Regions from separate parts of the Lysinibacillus sp. FW301-JW8 genome, predicted to be linked through region 3. Evidence: riboswitches for the same ligand, from Rfam matches in the RefSeq annotation. Region 3 holds a riboswitch; each other region holds the start of a gene.
The links. A riboswitch is a leader RNA that binds a small molecule or an ion and turns the genes downstream of it on or off. The one in region 3 is predicted to bind thiamine pyrophosphate.

Region 1 (3,180 bases), on a different contig from region 3:
TTTGGGCAACTAGTGATTTATCTGGAGTAACGAATGTCCAGCCATCACCAGCTTCAACAATATGCTCTGCTTTTGCTGAGATAAAAGGCTCAACCGCAAGTACCATGCCCTCTTTCATGATTGTAGAATCCCATGCATCATAATAGTTTAAAATATGATTTGGCTCATCATGTAAGGAAAGCCCTAAGCCATGACCTGTTAGGTTCATAATGACTGTTAAATCATTAGCATATGCTTCACGCTCAACAGCTTTACCAATTTGATTTAATTTTGATCCAGCCTTTACTTTTGTCATGGCACGATCAAAGGCACTTTTTGCCACACGACAGAGCTTTTCTTTATCTTCGTAGCCTTCTCCCACTACAAATGAAATGCCTGTATCTGCAAAGTAGCCATTTAATGAACCAGATACATCGATGTTGACGATGTCTCCTTCTTTAATCACGCGTTTTCCTGGAATACCATGTGCTACCTCCTCGTTGACACTAATACATGTGTATCCTGGGAAGTCATATTCTCCTTTAGGTCCAGAAATTGCTCCTGCCTCAGCAAACATACGGCCAGCAATTTCATCGAGTTCAAGTGTTGTTACACCAGGTTTTGTCGCAGCCTTCATTGCCTCACGAATTTCAGCACAAATACGACCGATTTTTTTAAAGGCTTCAATCTCTTCTTGCGTTTTTACAATCATTTTTAACGTCCCTTTCATCTAATATCTACTCTTTAATATAACATAACTTGTTTGACATAAAACGTTAAACGCTTTAAATATTGTATGCCCTCATAAATTGCAAAGTGCTAAAATGTAGCAATATTTCACAGCGAGTAGTTAAATACGATACAAAAACCCTCCACTACTGTGAAGGGTAGATTATTTATGATTTTCGCTGCATTAATTGTGGTGCTGCTGTAAATAACAGAACACCAACAATGGCAGTTAAAACTGTTGCTGGTAGCATATATGTTCCATTATAAATAATTGAATAAATCCATGCATTTTGATCGCCAGCATACTCCGAGAAAAATACAGCGCCAGCAATGGTATGTGCTGCATAGCGTAAAAATCCTGCTAATACAGTTCCAACAATAATATATACCGCCATTTTCGTTTTGTTTAGATTGTTTGCAGCCTCAAGAACTGGTTGACGTACGATTGCAGCCAAGCCTACTATTGTGAAGGCAACGCCATAATCGAGTAAGCCTTGTAACCAATGCACAACTGTAGCACCAAACATTGTTTGCATAACACCAATAAGTAAGCCCGTTGTCAGACCAGGTAAAAGACCCCAGCGAAAGGCTATTAAAATTATTGGTACCATCACTAGACTAACAGAGCCGCCTTGTGCCCATACTTTAAAGGAAATCTGATCAAGCACAAGGCCAATCGCTGCGAATATCGCGATCTCCACAAGCATTAAAAGTCTTTTTTTGTCCATATTATTCTCTCCTTTGTTCCGATGTAGGATACAAGAGCAGGAATAGAAATCAAATTACTTTTTGACTCTATCTGGCAAAAAAAAACAATGCCAGGACAGAGCCTCACATCGTACAAGTGTCGGTTTCTATCCACATCCCTACGCAAGTGTTAACTTACAGGTTCAAAGAGTTAAGGCATTACGTGCCCAGTCTCAGCTGACATCATCAGCTCCCCTTGTGGTCGTTACATCTTTTTTATTTGAACAACCTCATTGTACGCAAACATGGATATGATTACAACTCTCTTTCACAATTTTTTTTGAAACTTTGCTGTTTTTCATGCGTAAATATTAAAAAAGGAGGTACAACTATGGAGAACCAAAAAATTTTATCTGCCTTTAGTTATCTCAGCGTTTTTTTTGCACCCTTTATTGTGCCATTAATTGTTTACTTTGTTTCTAAAGATAGCGACGTAAAAAGACACTCTATTCGAGCACTTATATCGCATTTAATCCCGTTTGTATTTGGTATCATCTTCTTTGCTGTCTTTGTCTTCTCAACCATATCGTTTAACACCTTTGATCCACAATCAGGTAGCAATACGTTTATGATCGTTTGGTTTGCATCATTTGCCATTTACTTACTTGTCTCACTAGGGATTGTTATTTGGAATATAGTGCAAGCTGTTCGCGTTATTCGTTAATGTTTCATTTCTAATATCAATTTCGCCTTGGCGTAATTGCGTCCGGATTTTGAATTGTGCAGGCACAATTCATTCTTTTGAAAATCCGTGACATCCGCTGGAGGCTTTGGGCCAACAGATGTTTTTTGTGCGAAAGCGTAGTGTAACGCAGCGGCAGCAACATGATGTTTTTTGTGCGAAAGCGTAGTGCTAACGCAGCGGCAGCAACATGATGTTTTTTGTGCGAAAGCGTAGTGCTAACGCAGTTGCAGCAACATGATGTTTTTTGTGCGAAAGCGTAGTGCTAACGCAGTTGCAGCAACATGATGTTGGTCACTCAGTTGTGTGTTGCTGTCGCTTCGCTTTCGCACAGATAAATTGCCACAGGACGTGGCGTTCTTAGACTGAGTTCCTCTATTTCAGTAGGTGTTTGGACACCCACTGAAAAGAAACCAAAACCGCATTCATCTCACCCTATAGAGGTGGGAGTCTTCTGCTGAATGAAGATAAACAGGTAGAACTTTTAGTAAAAGGAGCTGTTTTTTTATGAAAGTATCTAAAGTTGTCAAAACCGCCGTAAAATTAGCACCTATCGTTATACCAATTGTCAAAAAAGTAATTGCTGCGAAAAAAGGAGCCCCCTCTTCTCCAAAAAACAGCTATAAGAAATAATACATCCCAAATAAAGAATCTGCTCATCTTTTTCCCAGCAGATTCTTTTTTTTGACTCTATAACTTTTTTCTAATTTGTACTTGGCATAGCAGATTTATATTAAAATAGGGTTTAGCACTACAGATGAGGGGTTGTTAAAAATAAATAGTGAAAAACAATTAATGAGCTTGGTTAAGGCAGCACAGGTTCTTACTTCAACACTCGATATTAACCAAGTATTAGAAAAATTAATGAATGAGGTACTTCATGTGATAGACGGTGCTGATGCAGGGGTATTGTTTATGTTAAATACAGAAACTAATCGTCTAGTTGCCAAGCATGCCATTGGTTATAACCTGGCTTATTTAAAAAAGATTCACCTTGCCTCAAATGAAGGGATGACTGGAAAGGTATTCTCTCAAAAACAAGC
Region 2 (3,180 bases), on a different contig from region 3:
GAATATCTTGTGAGATTCTCATACTACAGAACTTGGGTCCACACATTGAACAGAAGTGAGCAGTTTTTGCCCCCTCTGCTGGTAATGTTTCATCATGATATTCAACTGCACGCTCTGGATCTAAAGACAGGTTGAATTGATCACGCCAGCGGAATTCGAAGCGTGCCTTTGAAAGCGCATCATCTCGCTGTTGTGCTCCTGGATGCCCCTTCGCTAAATCAGCAGCGTGTGCAGCAATTTTATACGTAATCACCCCTACACGAACATCCTCTCGATTTGGTAAGCCCAGATGCTCTTTTGGTGTCACATAGCATAGCATTGCCGTACCAAACCATCCAATCATTGCAGCACCAATAGCTGATGTAATATGGTCATAGCCTGGTGCAATATCTGTTGTCAGTGGTCCTAAAGTATAGAAAGGAGCCTCCTTACACACCTCTAACTGCTTGTCCATATTTTCTTTAATTAAATGCATTGGCACGTGCCCCGGTCCCTCCACCATCACCTGTACATCATGCTTCCAGGCAATCTGTGTTAATTCACCTAACGTTTCAAGCTCTGCAAACTGTGCCTCGTCATTGGCATCTGCAATTGATCCGGGACGTAAACCATCCCCTAACGAGAAGGCAACATCATATGTTTTCATGATTTCACAGATTTCTTCAAAATGTGTATATAAAAAGTTTTCTTGATGATGATATAAGCACCACTGGGCCATAATTGAACCTCCCCGTGACACAATACCTGTCACACGATTTACCGTTAGCGGTACATAACGTAATAGTACACCCGCATGAATCGTGAAGTAATCAACCCCTTGCTCTGCTTGCTCGATTAACGTATCTCGATACACCTCCCACGTTAAATCCTCAGCTATACCATTTACCTTTTCAAGCGCTTGATAAATTGGCACTGTTCCAACCGGCACCGCAGCATTTCGGATAATCCATTCACGTGTCGTATGAATGTGCTTACCAGTCGATAAATCCATAATATTATCAGCGCCCCAGCGTGTTGCCCATGTCATTTTCTCTACCTCTTCTGCAATAGATGATGACACTGCTGAATTCCCAATATTGGCATTAATTTTCACATGAAAATTACGTCCTATAATCATTGGCTCTGCCTCAGGATGATTAATATTAGAAGGCATAATGGCACGCCCCGCCGCAATCTCCGAGCGAACATATTCAGGATCCATATTTTCGCGAATAGCTACAAACTCCATTTCAGGTGTAATAACTCCCTTTCGTGCATAATGAAGCTGTGTTACATTTTTACCTTTTTTAGCTCGCAGAGGATTTCTTGATAAATCCGGAAAGGTATTTTCCTTTATACGCGGATCATCCGCTTTGCGGAAACCATTATCCTCTGGTTTAATAGTACGCCCCACATACTCCTCTACGTCCCCTCGTTCTCTAATCCATTCACTTCGCAACGCTGGCAAGCCCTTCGTAATATCTACCTTATAGGCAGGGTCAGTATATGGACCACTCGTATCATACACATGGACTGGTGCATTTTCCTCTTCTCCAAAGCTTCCTGTCGTTGGACTTAATGCAATTTCACGCATCGGCACTAAAATATCTGATCTTGATCCCTCTACATAAACCTTTTTGCTACCATCAAAGCTTGACATAATGGTAATGTTCTTTTCGCTAATTGTTGTCATGACCCGCTTCTCTCCCTTATAGAAAATTCATACAAGGACCGAATCTAGCTCACCCAATAAAAATAAAAAAACCGAATCCAAAAAATTTTGGATCCGGCTATGATTGTAAAAGGTATAATTATCGCATTGTAAAGAGCTCGCAATAATTTCTTAACTTTCCCACGCTGGTATGAGCCAGATCAGGTCCAAAGGGTCAAGAAACCTCTATGCGTTTCCCTCTCAGCCTGACTCATCAGACTCCCCTAGTTAATGCTATTAAGTTTGATGCTAGTGTAACAGATATTGCTAAGAGATGGAAGCTTCATTACTATTTTTTACTTTAGAGTTTATATTTTTGCTTCATAAACTCTAAACGCTTTACCTGCTCCGTTAATTCATGAATCGTTCTACTTAGTTGACCCAATGATAATTCTTGCAACTTAGATGCATCGGCTACTTCTTTTGTTTCCAACAAAACAGCCTCGGATGCCTCATTAGTTTGCTCTAATGCCGATAAAACGACGTTCGTGTTTTTGGACATTGTGTTTGTAACCTCAAAAACATTTTGAACATCTTCCTCAACTACTTTTACTGCTTCAAACAAATGATCTAGCTCATCACTAATAGCCATCACTAAATGAGCTCCCTCTTTAACTTCAACAGTACTATGGTCCATTTCTTTTAACACCGTCTCTGTCACTATTTTAAATTCATATATATGCTGACGAATATCTTCTGCCGACAGCTTTGTCATTTCCGCCAGTTTTTTCACCTCTTCCGCGACAATAGCGAAGCCTTTACCATGTTCACCTGCTCTCGCTGCCTCAATCGCCGCGTTTAACGCCAATAAATTTGTTTGATCGGCAATACTTTGAATAACACCTATCATTTCTTCGATTGTGCTATATCTTTCACCAAGAATATTCACATTATTTGCCGTATGCGTCACCAAATCTGCCACGCCATTCATACGATCCGTAATCATTGTCGCTTCCGATTGACTTTGTTTCACAAGATTCGCTGTATTGGAGGAGCTTTTCATAACGGAAGAAACAGAGGCTGATATCTGCATAATTCCTGCCGTCATCTCTTCAATTGTTTTAAAGGAATGTGTCGCTAGGTCTCTTTGTCGATCCACACTCTCCTCTATTCCCCCTGCACTTTCAATCAGCCTGTTACTTGAGTGCTGCACATTATTCCCTACCTCCTGTAAACTATCAGTGGCCTTAGAAATATCTGTGCCAATCCCCGAAAGGTTAAATATAATTTGATGCATGGATTGCATCATCTCTTTAAATTTGCTGCTAAAATCAGAAATATCATCATTTGATTCAAAGCTTATTTCATCCAATATATGTTGAGCTTCTGCCATATTTCCATCTGTAAAGGCTATTGTTGCTCGTTTCATGATAAATATTGGCTTCAGTGATTTTCGCATATACAAATACAATGTCGTCATCATAACGACACTCAATAAAATGACAATGCCTAAAAGTATAGGCAAGTACTTTGTTACAGCAGATTTTTGA
Region 3 (3,180 bases):
GCAAGCTCTACATCATCGTTGATAATAAACGGCACTTTATACCGCTGGCAAAGCTTTTGACAATGACGGGCAAAATTTTCATATTCTTGTCCAGTTAAGGCACGAGGCCCTTTTTCTCGTAGCTGAAACATGGTAATTCCATGCTGTAAAGCTTTTTCAAGAACGTGTAGTGGCTCCTGATGTACTACATTTCCTGTGCCCATTATAAAATATAGCTGTAAATCTTCACGATTCATAAATAGTCACCTCACAGGACTCCTTATAGTTTTGATAGGCAAAATGATTTGTCGGTCCATGCCCTTTACCCAGAGCTAAATCATATGTTATTGCTAATTGAATAAATTTTTTTGCTTCTATAATCGCTTCTTTTATAGGAAGACCACCGCCCAAAAAAGCAGTTAAGGCTGCTGAAAACGTACAGCCAGTACCATGTGTATTTTTTGTAGAAATACGAGGAGTTTGCATAGAAAAAGACTGTCCATCGTGAAAAAATATATAATCAATGGCGAAATCCTTATCTGCTAGATGCCCTCCTTTTATAATGACACATCGTACTCCTGTTTGTAATAAGAGATAGGCTGCTTCTTTAATATCAGCTAAAGTTTTAATTTCTCTACTAGTAAGCCTTTCTGCCTCTGGGATATTCGGAGTTACAATGGTTGCAATTGGCAGTAAAAGATTCATGATGGCATCAATTGCGTCTTGTTGTAATAAGCTTTCTCCGCCCTTCGCGATCATCACAGGATCTACAATAAGCGGAACTTTAGTATTAGCCATCATTTGTGAAATAGTTTGAATGATGTCAGAGGAAAATAGCATGCCTGTTTTCATTGCACTAATTGAGAAATCCTCCAATAGTGCCTGTAGTTGTTGCTTAACGAAGTTTGCCTCAATGGGCATGACATTAGATACACCAAGGGTATTTTGGGCAGTCAATGCTGTAATAACAGAAGTTCCAAACACCTTTAATTCCTGAAAGGTTTTTAGATCAGCCTGTATACCTGCACCGCCGCCACTATCAGATCCAGCAATAGTCATTACAACCTGCATTATTCTTCACCAGCCTTTGAAAGACGATAGAGTTCATTTAATACAGCAATTTGAAAATCACCAATGTATTGTGTAGTAGAACCTGCTTGTTCAGCAATTTTTTTATAAAATCTTAGTACTTCTATTAATTGGTGATAAGGCTGATGACCAGTTACGTAAGCAGCACAACAAATGGCACTTAATAAGCAGCCAGTTCCAGTGACCTCTGTCATATGAGAATTCCCACCTGTAATCCATTGCAGTTGATTTCCATCAGTTATTAAATCCTTTTCACCTGTGACAATCACTATACAATGATAAAGCTGAGCAATTCTCTTCGCTTCATCTTCTAAAGATATTGAACCTGCGCCACTATCTACACCCTTTTGCTGCCATTCTACATTGGCAATTGCGGCAAGTTCTCCAATATTGCAGCGAATTACTGCAAATTCGATCTCATTTAACAGATGTTGTACAGTTTGTTTTCGGTAGGTTGTAGCTCCAGCGCCAACAGGATCTAATACTACAGGTATGCCAAGTGCATTGGCCTTTTTCCCAGCAAGTAACATGGATTCTTTCTTTTTGTCATTAAGTGTACCAATATTAATCAATAAGCTTGAGGCAATTGCAACCATCTCCTCAACCTCGTCACTGGCATCAGCCATAACTGGCGAGGCACCAATTGCTAATAGGCCGTTTGCTTGAAAATTTGCCACCACATAATTTGTAATACAATGAATTAGTGGATTTTTTTTGCGGATAGTTTGAAAAATCATTCTAAGTCCTCCTTTATTGGATGGACGTAAGCATGCAAAAAAGGCTCCTTTTTGTGTAATAAATACACGCAAAAGAGCCTTTCATCAGTGAATTAGATGTGAATTGCTCCCTACGTCAGTATTAACTAACAGGTTCAAAGGGTCAGGTTTTACCTTCTCAACTCCAAATGAGTCCCCCTGCAATTATGCTTTTAGTTGACCAAAATATACCATATTTTTCTTTCCTGTTCAATAGCTAGTTTTGACAATGAACGTGACTGATGCCATATAACAGAGTATGATAGTTGTCATGACTTTTCTAAAATAGAGTGCGAACCATTGAAAATGATAAAAATGGAGTTTTATAATGAGTCATAGCAAAAGGGAGGCATTTGCCATGAAAAGACAAGATTTAATTGCACCTGAATGGTACAATATTACAGAGGAAATTGAAAAATATGCACAGGATGCAACCAAGAATGCACTAATTATTTATGATGAAAATAATGATGTTCAATTTATTACATACGCACATCTACTTGCAAAGGCAAATCAGGCTGCACATGTTTTTACAAACCAAGGTTTAACAAAAGGTGATGTATTAATTGTAATGGTGCCTAGATCTGTAGAAGCCTATATTGTCTATATTGCTGCATTAAAAATCGGTTTAACGATTATTCCTAGTTCCGAAATGCTAAGAACGAAGGATATAGAATATCGCATACACCATGCTAATGCAAAGGGTATAGTTGCTTATCAGCCATATATTGAGCAATTTGATAACGTGAAAAACTTACAGGGCTTGCAGCAATTCGTAATAGGAGTAGCACATGAACCTTGGCAGTCATTACTACAAAAAATGCAAAATCAACCAACAAACTACATAAGTTCTACGCCAACGAAAAGTACAGATAATGCATTTTTAGCTTATACAAGTGGTACAACAGGCAATCCTAAGGCAGCAGTACATACACATAGCTGGGGATATGCTCATTTACGAACAACAGCGCCGAATTGGTTAGGCGTACAGGAAGATGACATTGTTTGGGCTACAGCAGCTCCAGGCTGGCAAAAATGGATTTGGAGTCCGTTCCTCGCAACATTGGGAAGTGGTGCAACCGCATTTGTGTACAAAGGTAAATTTGATGCGGCAACATATCTTACACTTCTTGAGAAATTCAATATTAATATCCTGTGCTGTACACCAACTGAATATCGATTTATGGCTGCATTAGAAAACTTACAAGATTTTAATTTAGAGAGTGTTCGTCAGGCTGTTTCAGCAGGAGAACCTCTAAATAGTGATGTAATAAAAGTATTTTCGAATGTTTTCCGTTTACAGGTTAGAGATGGTTATGGGCAAACTGAAAATACATTATTAGTCGGAACAATGGTA
Region 4 (3,180 bases), on a different contig from region 3:
AAAACTTACTTGTACCGTATGGTTGTCAACGAGTGTCATAATTACTTTAAAAGCTGGGCATATCGAAAAACAGAGTTAACTAGTCTTTTTAAAAAGCAGGAAGCCTCTATATCAGTGGAATCTCAAATTTTAAAGCAGGAGGAAATGGATGTTATTGCTCACAGCATTACTACATTAGAAACGAAATATCGAGAGGTTCTTTGGCTTTATTACTATGATGAACTATCTATCACCGATATCGCATCCATTTTACAATGTTCAATCAATACAGTGAAAACAAGGCTAGCAAGAGGGAGAAAACGAGTAGGTATCCAATTAGAAAAGGAGGGGTTTTATAATGGAAATGAATTTACGTAATCGATTAAAGGCTACTATACCAGATCAATTAGCATTAACTCCTCAAAAAAAAGAAGAGATTTTAGAGGCTGCTCATGTTAGATTTGAGCAACAGCAAACCCCTGTAAAAAAACATGTGTGGAAGCCCATAGCAGTAGGAATTTCAGCTTTAGCACTTACGGCTTTACTAAGTTATCCATTTATAGATGAAATAAAGGAACAATTGACGATTTCGCAAATAACTGAGCAATTCTATGAAGAAATTAGTATCCCTGGTCGATCTGCTGATACATTATTTACAGCTGTCTTTGATGATGCAACGAACTCCTTTTATTATTACGAAGGCAATACCATTTATTCCTATGCACTCGATACACATATTGAAAAAGTGGAAGTAACAAGTAAATTCCCTATTTCAAAAATGTTAGTAAATGAAGATTGGCTTGCTTGGATGGTTGATGATAGGAAATCTATGTTCGTAAAAAATAGAGTAACATTAGAGGTCAAAGGCTTTCCTACGGATACTTTTATGGATTTAGAAGATGATACGTTACTGACAGAAATATCTGATACAAGGACAGGTCATACCATTTATAGCTTAACAAATCTGCGTACAAATGAGGTAAAACAATTTAAACAAGCCTTTGATAATAGTGCAGTAAGCCAGCCAATTTATCAGGACAATCAATTGCTCCTACCAAGTGCCTTTAAAAAAGATGGAGTAGAAACGGTCCGCTTTACGCTCTATGATGTTCAAACGGAAAAAGAAAAACAATACGATTTACCTTTTAAACGCATACATGACATGTCAATGACTGACCATAAAATCTATGCTTCTTTTGAAACGGGAGAAAGCTTAGAGACAGGATATGTTGATTTAGTGGATGGCTCCTATCATAAACTTGATGGTAAAAAAGCCATTACTTTAACAGCCTATCAAAATAATCTTGCTCTATACGAATGGATACCGAAGGAGGAAAAATATCGCTTTAGATCTTATCAAGTCAAAGAAGATGGTTCATTAACACCACTTTACGACTTTAAAGATATTCCATTAGCTCTCTTTGAGCCACGATATACTATGGAAGGAACATTACAGGTATTTGGGCTAAATGAAAAGTATCTCACAGAGGGTGGAATTCTTGAAGCGAGAGACGATGCAGTTAAAATATTTTTACAGCGTTATTATTAAATAGAGCCTTGTTATTTACAGTGAGATATGGGTATAATAATCAACGAAAAGTTCATATGTAAAGAATGTAGGGGGGCTGGTAGTGCCAGCTGAGATTGTGTCCGTTAGACGCTGACCCTTTGAACCTGATTTGGCTCGTACCAGCGTAGGGAACATCTATTCAAAAAAAGTAAGTTTTTGATATTGATTGCACAACGTCTGGGAGGATTCCTGGGCGTTTTTTTATGTTTTCTTTACATTAATTACAGATATTCTATGAATACGCTTTCTTCTGGTTAAAACATTCACTCATGAACACTTTCACACTATTTACTGGGAGGATTCAGCATGAAAAAATGGTTATTGGTTCTTATGGCTGCTCTTTTAACATTAGCTGGCTGTAGCGAAAAAAAGGATACCAACAAGGATGAACATGCATTGAAAAAGGTGTCCGTTGTACTCGATTGGACACCAAATACAAATCATACAGGGCTATATGTTGCTAAGAAATTAGGTTATTTTGAAGAGCAGGGCTTAGATGTTGATATTTTACAACCTGGTGACGCAGGAGCGGATCAGCTTGTGGCGTCTGGCAAGGCACAGTTTGGTGTAAGCTATCAGGAGGGAATTACTCAAGCTCGTGTACAGGATGTACCTCTAGTATCGATTGCGGCGATTATTCAGCATAATACTTCTGGCTTTGCCTCAATTGCCTCTAAGGGCATTACATCACCAAAGGAATTTGAAGGGAAAACGTATGGTGGCTGGGGAGCTCCTCTTGAGCAGGCCGTTTTACAATCATTAATGCAAACTGAAAATGCAGATATTAATAAATTAGATATTATTAATGCCGGCGATATAGATTTCTTTACAATGATGAAAAAAGATATTGATTTTGCATGGATTTATTATGCTTGGACTGGAATTGAAGCTGAGCTTCGTGGTGAAAAGCTGAACATGCTGTATTTAACAGATTATAGTGATCAACTGGATTATTATACACCCGTTCTAGCTACGAATGAAACAATGATTAAGGATGATCCAAAGACAGTTGAAGCATTTGTCGCTGCCGTGGCAAAGGGCTATGAATATGCGATCAGTAATCCAAGTGAGGCAGCAGATGTTTTACTTGAGGCAGTACCTGATTTAGATAAAGATCTTGTGCATAAAAGTCAGGAGTGGCTGGCAGATAAGTATCAGGATGACGCTGCTCAATGGGGCGAGCAAAAGTTAACTGTCTGGGAAAACTACGCGAAGTGGATGACTAGCAACAACGTTTTAGAGGGCGAATTTAACGCAGTACAAGCATTTACAAACGACTTTTTACCGAAAAAGGAGACAAAGTAATATGGCAAACTCATTAATCAGTGTACAAATTATCCCGAAAACAGAAAAATATGAAGATGTTATTCCATTTGTTGATGCAGCCATTGCTATTATTGATGCATCAGGTGTGAAATATGAGGTGCACCCTTTAGAAACGACAATGGAGGGTGAGCTGACAACGTTACTACAAATTATTGAACGAATGAATATCAAGATGATAGAGCTTGGTGCCATCAATGTTATTACGCAAGTGAAAATTTTATATCAGCCAACTGGGATTACAATGGGCACATTAACGGAGAAATACCAGTGATGAAGTGGGCAATACAAAAGGGAAGGACGATAAT

Region 1: it holds a riboswitch for thiamine pyrophosphate, as region 3 does, so the genes downstream of both, thiT (energy-coupled thiamine transporter ThiT) here and thiM (hydroxyethylthiazole kinase) in region 3, are expected to answer to the same signal.
Region 2: it holds a riboswitch for thiamine pyrophosphate, as region 3 does, so the genes downstream of both, thiC (phosphomethylpyrimidine synthase ThiC) here and thiM (hydroxyethylthiazole kinase) in region 3, are expected to answer to the same signal.
Region 4: it holds a riboswitch for thiamine pyrophosphate, as region 3 does, so the genes downstream of both, AC3WOM_RS22375 (ABC transporter substrate-binding protein) here and thiM (hydroxyethylthiazole kinase) in region 3, are expected to answer to the same signal.

What each region holds. Positions count from the first base shown of each region.
Region 1 covers NZ_JBYTBB010000011.1:44,963-48,142, reverse strand. Annotated here, with positions in the region: gene map (type I methionyl aminopeptidase) at 1-691, opposite strand, end outside; gene thiT (energy-coupled thiamine transporter ThiT) at 876-1,436, opposite strand; TPP riboswitch at 1,555-1,662, opposite strand; gene AC3WOM_RS06725 (magnetosome magnetite crystal formation protein family) at 1,787-2,119, shown strand; gene AC3WOM_RS06720 (small protein YxzF) at 2,645-2,770, shown strand; gene AC3WOM_RS06715 (helix-turn-helix domain-containing protein) at 2,903-3,180, shown strand, end outside.
Region 2 covers NZ_JBYTBB010000023.1:45,544-48,723, reverse strand. Annotated here, with positions in the region: gene thiC (phosphomethylpyrimidine synthase ThiC) at 1-1,672, opposite strand, end outside; TPP riboswitch at 1,812-1,926, opposite strand; gene AC3WOM_RS11440 (methyl-accepting chemotaxis protein) at 1,992-3,180, opposite strand, start outside.
Region 3 covers NZ_JBYTBB010000062.1:16,334-19,513, forward strand. Annotated here, with positions in the region: gene thiE (thiamine phosphate synthase) at 1-236, opposite strand, end outside; gene thiD (bifunctional hydroxymethylpyrimidine kinase/phosphomethylpyrimidine kinase) at 226-1,050, opposite strand; gene thiM (hydroxyethylthiazole kinase) at 1,050-1,805, opposite strand; TPP riboswitch at 1,896-1,994, opposite strand; gene mbcS (acyl-CoA synthetase MbcS) at 2,182-3,180, shown strand, end outside.
Region 4 covers NZ_JBYTBB010000072.1:11,119-14,298, forward strand. Annotated here, with positions in the region: gene AC3WOM_RS22365 (sigma-70 family RNA polymerase sigma factor) at 1-357, shown strand, start outside; gene AC3WOM_RS22370 (hypothetical protein) at 338-1,528, shown strand; TPP riboswitch at 1,588-1,697, shown strand; gene AC3WOM_RS22375 (ABC transporter substrate-binding protein) at 1,856-2,854, shown strand; gene AC3WOM_RS22380 (thiamine-binding protein) at 2,856-3,146, shown strand; gene AC3WOM_RS22385 (ABC transporter permease) at 3,146-3,180, shown strand, end outside.